4 regions of the Vibrio sp. 1401 genome follow, and region 3 is predicted to be linked to each of the others. Evidence: predicted binding sites of a transcription regulator. Region 3 holds the regulator's gene; each other region holds the start of a gene.
What was found. Region 3 encodes PurR, which represses purine synthesis genes. Its sites were predicted from a motif close to TNANGNAAACGTTTNCNTNA; they were not measured.
Positions count from the first base shown of each region.

Region 1: a site for PurR is predicted at 1,943-1,962, ahead of glpX (class II fructose-bisphosphatase). Genes of this name have one in related genera too.
Region 2: a site for PurR is predicted at 1,332-1,351, ahead of R7Z77_RS13690 (NupC/NupG family nucleoside CNT transporter). Genes of this name have one in related genera too.
Region 4: a site for PurR is predicted at 2,224-2,243, ahead of R7Z77_RS23385 (inosine/guanosine kinase). Genes of this name have one in related genera too.

Region 1 is NZ_JAWOWF010000022.1:26,434-29,776, reverse strand. Features, by position in the region: gene R7Z77_RS12835 (1,4-dihydroxy-2-naphthoate polyprenyltransferase) at 1-737, shown strand, start outside; gene rraA (ribonuclease E activity regulator RraA) at 814-1,356, shown strand; gene zapB (cell division protein ZapB) at 1,430-1,672, opposite strand; gene glpX (class II fructose-bisphosphatase) at 2,020-3,027, shown strand; gene R7Z77_RS12815 (helix-turn-helix transcriptional regulator) at 3,158-3,343, shown strand, end outside.
Region 2 is NZ_JAWOWF010000024.1:55,384-58,726, reverse strand. Features, by position in the region: gene prfC (peptide chain release factor 3) at 1-259, shown strand, start outside; gene R7Z77_RS13700 (DUF5363 family protein) at 354-551, shown strand; gene R7Z77_RS13695 (TatD family hydrolase) at 538-1,311, shown strand; gene R7Z77_RS13690 (NupC/NupG family nucleoside CNT transporter) at 1,516-2,799, shown strand; gene R7Z77_RS13685 (hypothetical protein) at 3,158-3,292, opposite strand.
Region 3 is NZ_JAWOWF010000013.1:51,852-55,194, reverse strand. Features, by position in the region: gene torD (molecular chaperone TorD) at 165-812, shown strand; gene purR (HTH-type transcriptional repressor PurR) at 1,281-2,285, shown strand; cyclic di-GMP riboswitch class I at 2,573-2,662, shown strand; gene R7Z77_RS09135 (TfoX/Sxy family DNA transformation protein) at 2,779-3,343, shown strand, end outside.
Region 4 is NZ_JAWOWF010000084.1:3,528-6,870, reverse strand. Features, by position in the region: gene R7Z77_RS23390 (H-NS family nucleoid-associated regulatory protein) at 308-715, shown strand; gene R7Z77_RS23385 (inosine/guanosine kinase) at 843-2,147, opposite strand; gene R7Z77_RS23380 (hypothetical protein) at 2,265-2,534, opposite strand; gene mnmA (tRNA 2-thiouridine(34) synthase MnmA) at 2,723-3,343, shown strand, end outside.

The sequences.
Region 1 (3,343 bases), on a different contig from region 3:
ATTATGGCGACGCAGTAAAAGGAACCGACAATGAAAAACGCCTTGGTCCACTGCGTGCTTTACAGTCTGGCGCGGTAACTAAAGAGCAAATGAAGCAGGCAATTGGCTTCAACATCGTGCTAACCGTCATTTCCGGCCTGATCTTAGTGTTTTACTCTTTGAGCTCTCTTGAAAGTATTCTCACCTTCATCGGATTGGGTATTCTTGCCATCCTCGCCGCCATCGCCTACACAATGGGCAGCAAACCGTACGGTTATGTCGGACTGGGTGATATTTCTGTCTTTCTGTTTTTTGGCTTGCTTGGCGTATCCGGTACCTATTTCCTGCATACCGGACATGTCGATACCACCCTATTCTTACCCGCTTTAGGGTGCGGCTTACTGGCCGTCGCCGTTCTTAATATCAATAACATGCGTGATATTGATAACGACCGTGAGTGTGGAAAACGGACCGTAGCCGTGCGCTTAGGACAACAGAAAGCCAAGCAGTACCATTTCATCTTATTAGGTGGTGCTATTCTCGCTTTCGCTGTTTACCTGCTTATTCAGGACAAACCGGTTTGGATCAGTCTGCCATTCTTATTAAGCATTTATTTTGTCGCCCATCATGGCAAAGCCGTTTGGGAAACCGAAAAGCCTGCACAGATCGCACCTATGATGCCAGTGATCGTAAAATGCTCGCTGGTTACCAACGTTTTATTTGCAACAATTGTGGTAGCTCAAACTCTGGTAAGTTAAAAAAGGATTGTCATTGCATTGACTTAATGCCCAGATATACTCAAAGACAACCAGTTTCTGTTTAGAAAGGTACGCTATGGAATACAATACCTCAGCACTCTGTGATATTTACCTCGAGCAGGTAGATGTGGTTGAACCAATGTTCAGTAATTTTGGCGGTCGCGCTTCCTTTGCCGGACAAATCACCACCATCAAGTGTTTTGAAGACAATTCTCTGATCCGTGAAACGTTAGAGCAAGATGGCTTAGGTCGCGTGCTGCTAATTGACGGCGGTGGTTCCTTACGCAAAGCCCTTGTCGACGCAGAAATCGCAACCATCGCAGAAGAAAATGAGTGGGAAGGCATTGTCGTATACGGCTGCGTTCGTGAAGTCGACGAACTGGAAGATATGAACCTTGGCATTCAGGCTCTCGCCTCTATTCCTGTCGGCGCATCTAGCCAGGGTATAGGTGAACTCGACGTACCGGTGAACTTTGGCGGCGTTAGCTTTCTACCAGAAGACTACATTTACGCGGACAGCACTGGCATCATTCTGTCTCCAGAACCGCTCAATATCGACCTAGAACTGGACGAGGAAGTTGAGGAAGAAGAGTTAGAGGAACAAGATCCTAGGCTTTAGCGCTTTTCCCTACACCAAATACACAAACACCCGCTTATAGCGGGTGTTTTCAATTCTGGACAGAAAAGTAGAATTATTCCACTTCTTCCATTTTGCCAAGTAGTGCACGAATGCGCTCTTGCCACTGCGCGTGCTCTTGCTGTGCTTGCTCAGCTTGTTGCTCAAGCTCTTCACGTTGCGTGCGAAGCTCGTTTGCTTGTGCTTCTAGCTTTACTTTATCTTCTTTCAGCTCTTCAACTTCCATTTGAAGAAGAGTGATTGTGTCAACTGCAGTTTGAATTTTAGATTCTAGTTGTGCTAATACTTCAAAAGACATCTTGGCCTACCTATGTTGTTCCGTTGGGATGATGCACGAGACAGGCGCGCACCTTACCTATATGAGGTTCATTCTACTCAGCGTTGCGACGAGAAACACTCACTATATTCGATATTTTGCATCATTCGGTTAAAAAACCGGCGCAATCTCACTAAATGCTGACTTTTCTGATCACCGAAGCATTTTTGAGCAAGGTATTTGCCTCTCGCCACGAGAAAAACGCACTCAGTATTGATCAAATTCAACTTAACCAAAGTAAAAGCTCGGCAAAAACGCAAACGTTTAACACTCGTTATGGTAAAATCGCCGCGCAAATTCTTCTTCCCTCTTGCTTACTTGGAGACATCATGAAACGTGATTTAGCAATGGCATTTTCCCGTGTTACTGAAGGTGCAGCACTGGCTGGTTATAAATGGCTTGGTCGCGGCGATAAAAACGCAGCGGACGGTGCAGCCGTTGAGGTTATGCGCACACTACTGAACAAAACAGAAATCAGCGGTGAAATTGTTATTGGCGAAGGTGAAATCGATGATGCACCAATGCTGTACATCGGTGAGCAAGTGGGTATTGGTGGCGATGAAGTCGATATTGCAGTCGATCCTATCGAAGGCACACGCATGACGGCCATGGGTCAATCAAATGCTTTAGCGGTTCTCGCGGCCGGTGAAAAAGGCAGCTTCCTTAAAGCACCTGACATGTACATGGAAAAACTCGTGGTTGGCCCAGGTGCAAAAGGCGTTATCGATTTGGAGAAGCCTCTAAAAGAAAACCTAGAGAACATCGCCAAGGCCCTGAACAAAACTCTAGACACTTTAGTTGTGATCACGCTGGCTAAGCCTCGTCACGACAAAGTGATCGCAGAAATGCAGGCAATGGGCGTACGTGTATTTGCTGTGCCAGACGGTGACGTGGCTGCTTCAATCCTGACTTGTATGCCAGACAGCGAAGTCGACGTCATGTACTGCATTGGCGGCGCACCAGAAGGCGTAGTTTCTGCGGCGGTCATTCGTGCACTAGATGGTGACATGCTTGGCCGTCTACTTCCTCGTCATGAAGTAAAAGGTAATACAGAAGAAAACCGCATCTACGGCGCAGCAGAACTAAAACGCTGTGAAGAGATGGGTGTGAAAGCAAACGTCGTGTTGAAACTGGAAGACATGGCATGCAGCGACAACGTTGTTTTCTCCGCGACAGGCATCACCAAAGGTGATCTGTTAGAAGGCATTACTCGCCAGGGCAATATCGCGACAACAGAAACCTTACTCATTCGTGGTCGCTGCCGCACCATCCGTCGCATCAAGTCAATCCATTACTTAGAGCGTAAAGACCAAGAAGTGCGCGATATTATTCTTTAATAAATATCAGAGATTTTAGGGCCTGGATAAACGGCCCTAGAATCTCGCTTATCTCACCAAAACTAAGTCAACACTTTTCTTTACAAAACCTATCGCGCATAATATGTCATGACATATAAATGGTGGGAATATGAAAACCGTAGATAGGATATTGCAAATCGTTAAGCGTGACGGCTCTGTCACGGCAAAACTACTCTCTTCTGAACTTGGAATGACCACCATGGGTGCTCGCCAGCATCTGCAAGGTTTAGAAGATGATGGCATCCTGTCTATCTACGACGTCAAAGTCAAAGTCGGTCGCCCGACCAGACACTGG
Region 2 (3,343 bases), on a different contig from region 3:
TCAGTTTGATGTTGTTGTGGCTCGTTTGAAGTCTGAGTATAACGTTGAAGCGATTTATGAAGGCATTAACGTTGCAACTGCGCGTTGGGTTGAGTGTGGTGATGCGAAGAAACTGGATGAGTTCCAACGCAAGAATCAAGCGAACTTAGCATTGGATGGGGGTGATAACCTAACGTATATCGCTCCAACAATGGTTAACTTAAACTTAGCGAAAGAGCGTTTCCCTGACGTTGATTTCCGTGCGACGCGCGAGCACTAATTTGTGCGGTTAGGGTAAGCCTTAACGCAAACTAGATTTTAAAACGCCCTTGGCTATAAACTTAGCCAAGGGCGTTTTTATATAAGGATAAGATATGAACTGGTTTAAACGTGGGCTAAAGCGTTACGACAATTGGTGTAAAGAAATGGGGTTAACCCCCGACCAGAAACGCAGTTGCGTCCCATATCGAAAAGACCCTGCCCATCAAACTAAAGAGAAGAGTGAAGCCCAACCATCCTCTGATTTTCTGCCCGCAGATACAGATAAAAAGCGTCAAGATGAAGCTCTTTGATACGCACTGCCACTTTGATTTTGATGTGTTTCAAGATGACTTTGCGCATCAACTTGAGCTTGCTCAAACGCAAGGCGTCGCAAGAATTTTGATTCCTTCCGTCGGTCCGCAAAATTGGGCTCGTATTCAAACTTTGGCAGAGCAACATGCCAATTTGTATTATGCTCTCGGCTTTCATCCGTATTTTCTTGAAGATAACGTTGAGCAGCACCTTACAGAGCTAGAAGGCTATCTAAATCAAAAAGGGCAGCAGTGCGTGGCAATAGGAGAGTGTGGTTTAGATTTTGCCATTGATGTTGATCCACAGTTGCAAGAAAAGATACTTGAAGTTCAATTTGAGCTGGCTAGACGCTTCGAACTCCCAGTTATTTTACATAGCCGAAAAGCGCACAATCGCCTCATTCAAATGGTGAAAGCGGCGAATCTCCCTAGAGGTGGTGTGCTACACGCTTTTTCTGGGAGTTATCAGCAAGCCATGGAGTGGGTCAAATTAGGTTTTTTTATCGGTGTAGGAGGAACGATTACCTACCCAAGAGCCAAGAAAACACGCGACGCAATTCAAAAATTACCACTCGAAAACCTAGTAATCGAAACAGACGCACCAGATATGCCTATACTTGGATATCAAGGGGAGTCAAATCACCCAGCCAAACTCATTCACGTCTTTAATGAGCTCGTAGAGTTGCATAACGGCCGAAAGCAATCGATTGCCTCTCAACTGTGGAAAAATAGCAATTTTGCTTTCTCGATATGTGAATAAAATCTAAAGATGTGGTTTGAAATCGAAAACGTTTTCCTGCTTATTGTGAATTAACTCACAAAGCTGGTTGAATCAATCATGAATCTTATAGGAAAGTGTGAGGCTGGCATTACTTTAATTGATTCTGCATGAGTATAATTGCCCCCGCTTTATAGCTCCATTTTGTAACACGCCAATAAATAACTTATAAGGAAGTCATAAACTATGAGCCTGTTTATGAGCCTAATCGGTATGGTAGTGCTTCTTGCGATTGCAGTGGCATTTTCTAACAACCGAAAAGCTATCAACTTTAGAACTGTGGGTGGCGCATTCGCTATCCAATTCGCATTAGGTGCATTTGTTCTGTATGTACCTTGGGGCCGTGATCTACTAAACGGTTTCTCTTCAGGTGTTTCTAACGTTATCAACTACGGTAACGATGGTTCATCATTCCTGTTCGGTGGTCTTGTTTCTGACAAGATGTTCGAAGTATTCGGCGGCGGCGGTTTCATCTTCGCATTCCGTGTTCTTCCTACACTGATCTTCTTCTCTGCACTGATTTCAGTTCTTTACTACATTGGCGTTATGCAATGGGTTATCAAGATTCTTGGTGGCGCACTACAAAAAGCGCTAGGCACTTCTCGTGCGGAATCAATGTCAGCTGCAGCTAACATTTTCGTAGGTCAAACTGAGGCACCTCTAGTTGTTCGCCCATTCGTTCCAAAAATGACTCAATCAGAGCTATTCGCGGTAATGTGTGGTGGTCTAGCTTCTGTTGCTGGTGGTGTACTAGCAGGTTACGCATCTATGGGTGTTCCACTAGAGTACCTAGTTGCGGCATCATTCATGGCAGCACCAGGTGGTCTACTGTTCGCTAAAATCCTTCACCCAGAGACTGACCAGCCTCACGAAAGTATCGAAGAAGCGATGGACGGCGGTGACGACAAACCAGTTAACGTAATCGACGCAGCTGCGGGCGGTGCGGCTTCTGGTCTACAACTTGCGCTTAACGTAGGTGCAATGCTAATCGCATTCGTTGGTCTAATCGCGCTAATCAACGGTATGCTAGGTGGCATCGGTGGTTGGTTCGGCATGCCAGAACTAACACTAGAGCTAATCCTAGGTTACGCGTTCTCTCCACTAGCATTCCTAATCGGTGTTCCATGGGCAGAAGCTGTAACAGCTGGTTCATTCATCGGTCAGAAAATCGTAGTGAACGAATTCGTTGCTTACTTGAACTTCACACCATATCTAGGTGAAAACGCTCAAGTAATCGCGGCAACTGGTGAAGTAATGTCTGAGAAGACAACAGCTATCATCTCATTCGCACTATGTGGTTTCGCGAACCTTTCTTCTATCGCGATTCTACTTGGTGGTCTAGGTAGCCTTGCACCAAACCGTCGTAGTGACATCGCTCGCATGGGTGTTAAAGCAGTTCTTGCAGGTACGTTGTCTAACCTTATGGCAGCGACAATTGCAGGCTTCTGCTTAAGCCTTGCAGCACTATAATTAGAATCGGTTCTTAATATATAGACGCCGTTTTACATCATGCCCTGTAGCAAGAGATTGCTGCGGGGCATTTTTCGTTTTTCGGGCTCCAAAATTTCATCGGGTGTTTGCCTTAGTCGAGGTATTACGCAGTCAATGGAATAGGGGCTAGGAAATTTTGAGATACAAACCGTTTGCGCTCTATTTGGTGCTACAGTTTTGCGGTGAAACTCTATAATGTATTAATCACAGGATAGTGGTTAAGCTTGATTCTTAATCACGTAATGAATATTACATAATCGATGGGCAAATGAATTGCCCTGCAATATCAGATCTAATAGGCGTTTTGCTTTGTGATGTGATATTAAAGACACCGCAATCATAGATTGTTGTGCCATAGGCCAAACTGGTACTGTGCGGTGACAAGGATAGCAATTGGCATATGATAAATTTTCGCTGTATATGCCGAGTCTTCAGGGAACCAAGTCCGTTCATTAATAGACTGTTTAGCCATTTACTCACATTGTCTCGACTTGTTGATTATAGTTAAAGACGTGATGTAAGG
Region 3 (3,343 bases):
ATTGATTCAAAACAAGCTTGCCCATTGCTATTAATAAACGGTCATTTTTGACCATAAAACATAACAATTATAGTTACTGCTATTCATTTTAATTGATTACACTTAGGGGATATCCCTAATTGACTTTGTGATGCATGACTTGAAGCATCATTCAGGAGCCCAAAATGCAAGAAGTGAAAGCTTTTAATGAAAAACGCGCTGAAATTTACTGGTGGTTTTCGAGCTTGTTCGCAAAAGAACTAACAGAGAAAGAATTGGAAGCCTATCACAGTGTTGAAATTCGCAGTTTTCTCGCAGGTTTAGGTGAAAATGAGTCGCTAAAACCAGCCGTTGATAGCCTAGTTGATGCGCTGAATCGGTTACAAGATCGTGAAGATGCACAACTAGAGCTTGCAGCTGACTTTTGTGAACTGTTTTTGAAGACAGAAAAATACGGCGCTCTTCCTTACGCATCCATGTACATTGGTGAATCAGGTTTACTGAATGACAAGCCAGCTGAGGAAATGGAAAAGTTGATGGCTGAATTTGGCGTTCAAGTAGACGAAAACCTAAAGGAACCTGCGGATCACTTAGCCGTTGAGCTCGACTTTCTCGGGAACATGATTATCCGCTCAAACGAGCTTGAACAAGAAAAACACATGGAAGAAGCCTTCGTTAAACAAAACGACTTTATCCAGCAACAATTGATGTCTTGGTTACCTCAGTTTTCAGACAAATGTAAACAATTCGACGAATTTGGATTTTACTCGAGTGTCGCGAAACTATTAGTTGCATTTTGTAAACTAGACAGCGCCTACCTTCTTGGTGAATAATTGCCGCCTATTTTTAGGGAGCCTGCCTATCGGGCTTCCTGTATGCCTGAAAGTGACCAATTGTAAGTAACTTGGGTATAATATTCGTTTGCCTTAACTTAGCGCAAAGACGCTTGGTTATTTAGCAGTCAAAATGTGACTTCAAATACACAAATCTCTTGCTGAAAACATTGCTAGTCAGTTCACATAGGGCTAAAATGTGAGCGCAAACGATTAAATATGATTTATATGTAAACCGCTGAAATATAGCGGTTTTTGTGTTTTCTTAACAGGTTGATGGCAATTTCTCATCAGATAGAAAAAAGATAAAATTCATCGACCGATGCTGCTACGTACCCTTTTGTCGCACTTGGATCAACCGCTGCCGAGACACTTAGCGCCAATTTTATATTGCTAGGTGTGAAACCATTAGAGCATCAGGTACATCCAATACGACATATTTCAGTAGCTCGATACAGGACACCATTTATGGCCACGATAAAAGACGTTGCTCGCTTAGCCGGCGTTTCCACTACGACAGTTTCGCACGTTATCAATAAAACGCGTTTCGTTGCAGAAGCAACGCAAGAAAAAGTAATGAAAGCCGTTGACGAGCTGAATTACGCGCCAAGTGCCGTTGCACGCAGCCTAAAATGCAACTCAACTCGTACGATTGGCATGTTAGTAACTCAATCAACTAACCTATTTTTCTCAGAAGTGATTGATGGCGTTGAGAGCTACTGTTACCGCCAAGGCTATACTCTGATTTTATGTAACACAGGCGGGATTTACGAAAAACAACGCGATTACATTCGTATGCTGGCTGAAAAGCGCGTTGATGGCATCCTAGTGATGTGTTCTGACTTAACCGAAGAACTAAAAGAGATGCTTGACCGTCATGCGGACATTCCTAAAGTGGTCATGGATTGGGGCCCAGAGAGCTCACAAGCAGACAAGATCATGGATAACTCAGAAGAAGGTGGCTACATTGCAACCAAACATCTGATTGACAATGGTCATACGGATATCGCTTGTCTAAGCGGTCATTTTGAAAAGCTTGCTTGCCAAGAGCGCATTGCAGGTTTCCGTCGCGCAATGAGCGAAGCGAACCTAGCTGTAAATGAAGACTGGATCCTTGAAGGTAACTTTGAATGTGATACGGCCGTATTAGTTGCAGATAAAATTACCGCAATGGACAAGCGCCCGACGGCGGTATTCTGTTTTAACGACACAATGGCTCTAGGCCTAATGAGCCGCTTGCAACAAAACGGGATCAAAATTCCTGAAGATATTTCAGTGATCGGCTACGACAACATCGAGCTTGCGGAATACTTCTCTCCACCGCTAACGACTATCCACCAACCTAAACGTCGTGTTGGTAAAAATGCATTCGAAATTCTACTTGAGCGTATCAAAGATAAAGAACACGAAAAACGAATTTTCGAGATGCAACCTGAGCTTGTAATTCGAAATACTGTGAAAAAAATGAACTAAATTTCACTGTATTTAACCGTGTTAAATAAGCGCTCTACAGGGGCGCTTATTTTTTTGGAAAAATTAAGCATTCTCTAATACTTCACACCACTCTAATAACAATTGACTAACGTTAACTCCCTGTTTTATATAAATGTAATATATATTAAGAACTCCTTTTCAAAGGCCAATTTGCACCTTTCCATATGCAAAATAGAGCATTCAATCTATCATTTTTATTGAACCGAAATCACACTTTTAACGCTAAACCGTGATGTTAATTCAATATAAGAAGTATGCTCATTGTGTCACGCACAGGGCAAACCATTCGAAAGAGTGGGACGCAAAGCCTCCGGCCTGAACCATATTACGATATGGAAGGTAGCGGGGTTACCGATGGCAAGTGTGTAAGCAATGACTTTACTCTGTAATGACATTGTTTTTACGCATGTTTGCTACTCTCTCGGACCTGACTTTTGGTGGCGTAATATTAATTACACCGAGATAACAAAACATGGATAAACCGATACTCAAAGACTCTATGAAGCTATTTGAGGCACTTGGTAATATCAAGTCGCGCTCAATGTTTGGTGGCTTCGGACTATTCGCTGATGAAACAATGTTTGCACTAGTGGTAAACAATCAGCTTCATATCAGAGCAGACCAAAAAACTTCATCTGACTTCGAGAAACAAGGGCTAAAGCCTTACGTTTATAAAAAACGTGGCTTTCCAGTCGTTACAAAGTACTACGCTATTTCCAGCGATTTATGGGAATCAAGCGAACGCTTAATCGAAGTAGCGAATCAATCATTGAAAAAGGCAAAGCTTGAGAAAGAACAGCAAGCAAGTACAAAGCCTAACCGTTTGAAAGATTTGCCTAACTTACGACTGGCTACCGAGCGCATGCTAAAAAAAGCCGGCATCGAATCCGTAGAGAAGCTTGAAGAGGAAGGTGCGCTTAACGCCTATAAAGCGATAAGAGATACGCACTCTGCAACCGTCAACATTGAGTTGCTATGGGCACTAGAAGGGGCTATCAACGGCACTCATTGGAGTGTGGTACCTCAAGCTCGCCGAG
Region 4 (3,343 bases), on a different contig from region 3:
ATTAAAGATGGATGCTTCATATTTTTAAGTAATAACTCAAATTTTTTTATAAAAAACCAAGCTGTCACTCTCTCTATACAATAATGATTGTTGATTTTAGTTCTCATCTAATAATGATTTATTTCGAGTGTAATAATATTAATTGCTTTAAAAAATAGTCAAATTTAAACAAAATCTTGATTTAGCATTTGCACATAAGGAAAAGATAAAGTTAAATATAAGGACTCTTTGTTTATTTATAGATTGGCATTATTTAATCGTAACGATAAAAAGTGCCCAACACATTAACCTTTTAATAGGAATCGTTATGTCAGAGCTGACTAAAACCCTTCTAAATATCCGTAGCCTTCGTGCATTTTCTCGTGAGCTGACTCTAGAACAATTGGAAGAAGCTCTAGATAAACTCACTACTGTCGTAGATGAGCGTCGTGAAGCAGAAGAAGCAGAACGCGCAGCACAAGCAGAGCAAGAAGCTAAGCTTGCAGAGATTGCTGAGAAAATCGCTCAAGACGGTATTGACGTGGAAGCACTTATTACTGCGCTATCTGGCGAAACTAAGACGAAAGGCAAAGCGAAGCGCGCACCTCGCCCTGCTAAATACAAATACACAGATTCAAACGGTAATGAGAAAACTTGGACTGGCCAAGGTCGTACACCTTCGGCGATTCAAGAGCAACTTGATGCAGGTAAATCTCTGGATGAGTTCCTAATCTAGATCCGTGCTATTTTTAAAAGGCTCCCATAGGGAGCCTTTTTTATTTAAACCATTACAAATAAAAAAGGCACATTTCTTAATGTGCCTTTTACTTTAGTTACAGAATAGTTAATTAAACCGCTTCGTATTAACGTTCCCAGTATGCTTCTTCTAGGCTATCTTCTCGCTCAGGAAGTCCGCGCGACAATCGTGGTGAATGTTGCACGAGAACTTCGTAGCTAGCACGGTTTGCGTATTTGCAGACTTGAGAAAAAGAAGAGTAAGTTAAATACTCGTTACTGTGCTTGCTTGAATTAGGCACATTTTCTTTATGGTATTTATTTGCTGCCATATCATGAAGAACAGCAGATAACGCGGCATCACCTGCGCCATTTGTATTCTTAATTTTTTCTGGGCCACCCATATATGGCGAGATATGCGAGTACACTTTTATTGGCGTCTCGCATGAGTCTTTTTTCGCCGGACGACTGAATTCATAACGATTAAATTCAGCAATTGACCCTGGAAGTAATGGCAAAGAAGTTTCGCGCTTCGCGCTATCTTCCGTATACCCAGCCATAAATAGACCTACAGGACCCGCCGTGCACAATACTAGATCAGCCCACTCCAATGTTTTATCAGACGCAGCAAGTGGATCAGATTCCCCCGTCAGAGCTTCTGCTTCATCTTCATTCATCGCAACGACAGAAACGTTATCTCGAATGAATTCTTGCCAATATTTAGGATCATCTTGAATAACAAACTTTGTGCCTAAAGTCAGAACAACAGGCACATCATTCTTTTTCGCGTACTCAATCGCTTTCATTGTTGCTTCCGGCATTGGGTCGCCGTCTTTGCAACGTACTAGATATGACGTCAGTACAAGTGCTGATGCATTTTTAAAGATTTTCTCTGGAATGCTATCAGGATGGAGTTGGTTCATTTGCCCTTCGCTGATAGCAAAAGTACGTTCACCGTCTTCTGTGATAAGAGCAAAACAACGGCCAATTGCACCATCTACACCTTGTAGGTAGTTCAAATCCATGCGGCTTGATGTATTACAAAGATAACGGTAACCGTAGCTGCCAATCTTAATATCCTGGCTCATCACTCCAAGTAGTGTGGAGCGATCATCCGCTAGCACGGAGTAGTTATGTAGCGTGTTACCAATTGTACCGCCCGCATACTCATTGGTAATCAAGTTCTCTTCTTTCAGTTGCTGGTATAACTCTTCTGCTCTTTCGTCATCGATAACCAGAGAGTGACCTTTACTCAGACCGTACTTTTCAATCACATCCGTTGTAACTTTTGCTTCAATATCAACCAAGGTTTGGTCAATACCAATGATGTGAGTGCGCGTCATCTTCTTGCTTTCTTGTGCTTGGCTCACCAGCGGGTCACGAGCATGAACAGGAAAATAGTGCTTCGATTTGCGTTGTCCAGGAAATTTCATATTGTCAGTCTGAGTAAGGGGATGAAAAGGAGAGCGGATTCTATACCGCTAATAATAAAGCAGCAATAAAAGCGATTATAGCAAACGTTTGCTGACTACTTTTTTCTTTTAGGTGGCTTATTCACCTTCCATAAAGCTGAGATCTGGTAGTTGCTCAAGGTTCTCGCTATAACGCTTTAGGTTGAACTCACCCTCATTCTTCATTACATCAAAAATCTCAATTGACATCGCACATGCCATCATCGCAACCGCATCTTCACGTGGTGTGCCAGTCATCATTAAACGCATAAGGGTTTCTTTTACTTTAAGCGGGTTACCATCTTCGAGCTGATTTTCAACAATTTCAATCAACTCACTTTCTTGCATAAATTGGTTTTCTTCTGTCATTTGATGTTTCCTCTTGGATTTTGGCCAACTATGCCATATATACCTCTTCTATACTTGCGAAATTACTCGTTCGAATCTTTGTTGAAGAAAAATCCAGCGAAACGAATTGTGATTTCGATCTCGGATCTGTCACCGGTCTGTGGATTCTGATAGAATCTGCATCCCGTTTATTTAAGTGGTGTTTAGTAATGTCTGATAACAGCCAAAAGAAAGTCATCGTCGGTATGTCCGGCGGCGTTGATTCATCTGTTTCCGCGTATCTTCTAAAGCAGCAAGGCTACCAAGTAGAAGGCCTTTTCATGAAGAACTGGGAAGAAGATGACAACGAAGAATATTGTACAGCGGCAGAAGATCTTGCTGACGCTCAGGCAGTATGTGACAAGCTAGGCATCCACCTACACACTATCAACTTTGCTGCCGAATACTGGGATAACGTATTTGAGTACTTCCTTGCTGAATACAAAGCGGGCCGTACTCCGAACCCTGACATTCTTTGTAACAAAGAAATCAAGTTCAAAGCATTCCTAGAATTCGCTGATGAAGTACTTGATGCTGATTACATTGCAATGGGCCACTATGTGCGTCGCTCTTTCCCAGAAAACGGTGAAAAAACACAAATGTTACGTGGTCTAGATGGCAACAAAGATCAAAGCTACTTCCTGTACACATTAAGCAACGAGCAAATCGCACGTAGCCTATTCCCTGTTGGTGACCTAGAGAAGCCAGAAGTACGCCGCATCGCGGAAGAGCAAGATCTAATCACGGCGAAGAAGAAAGACTCTACGGGTATTTGTTTCATCGGCGAACGC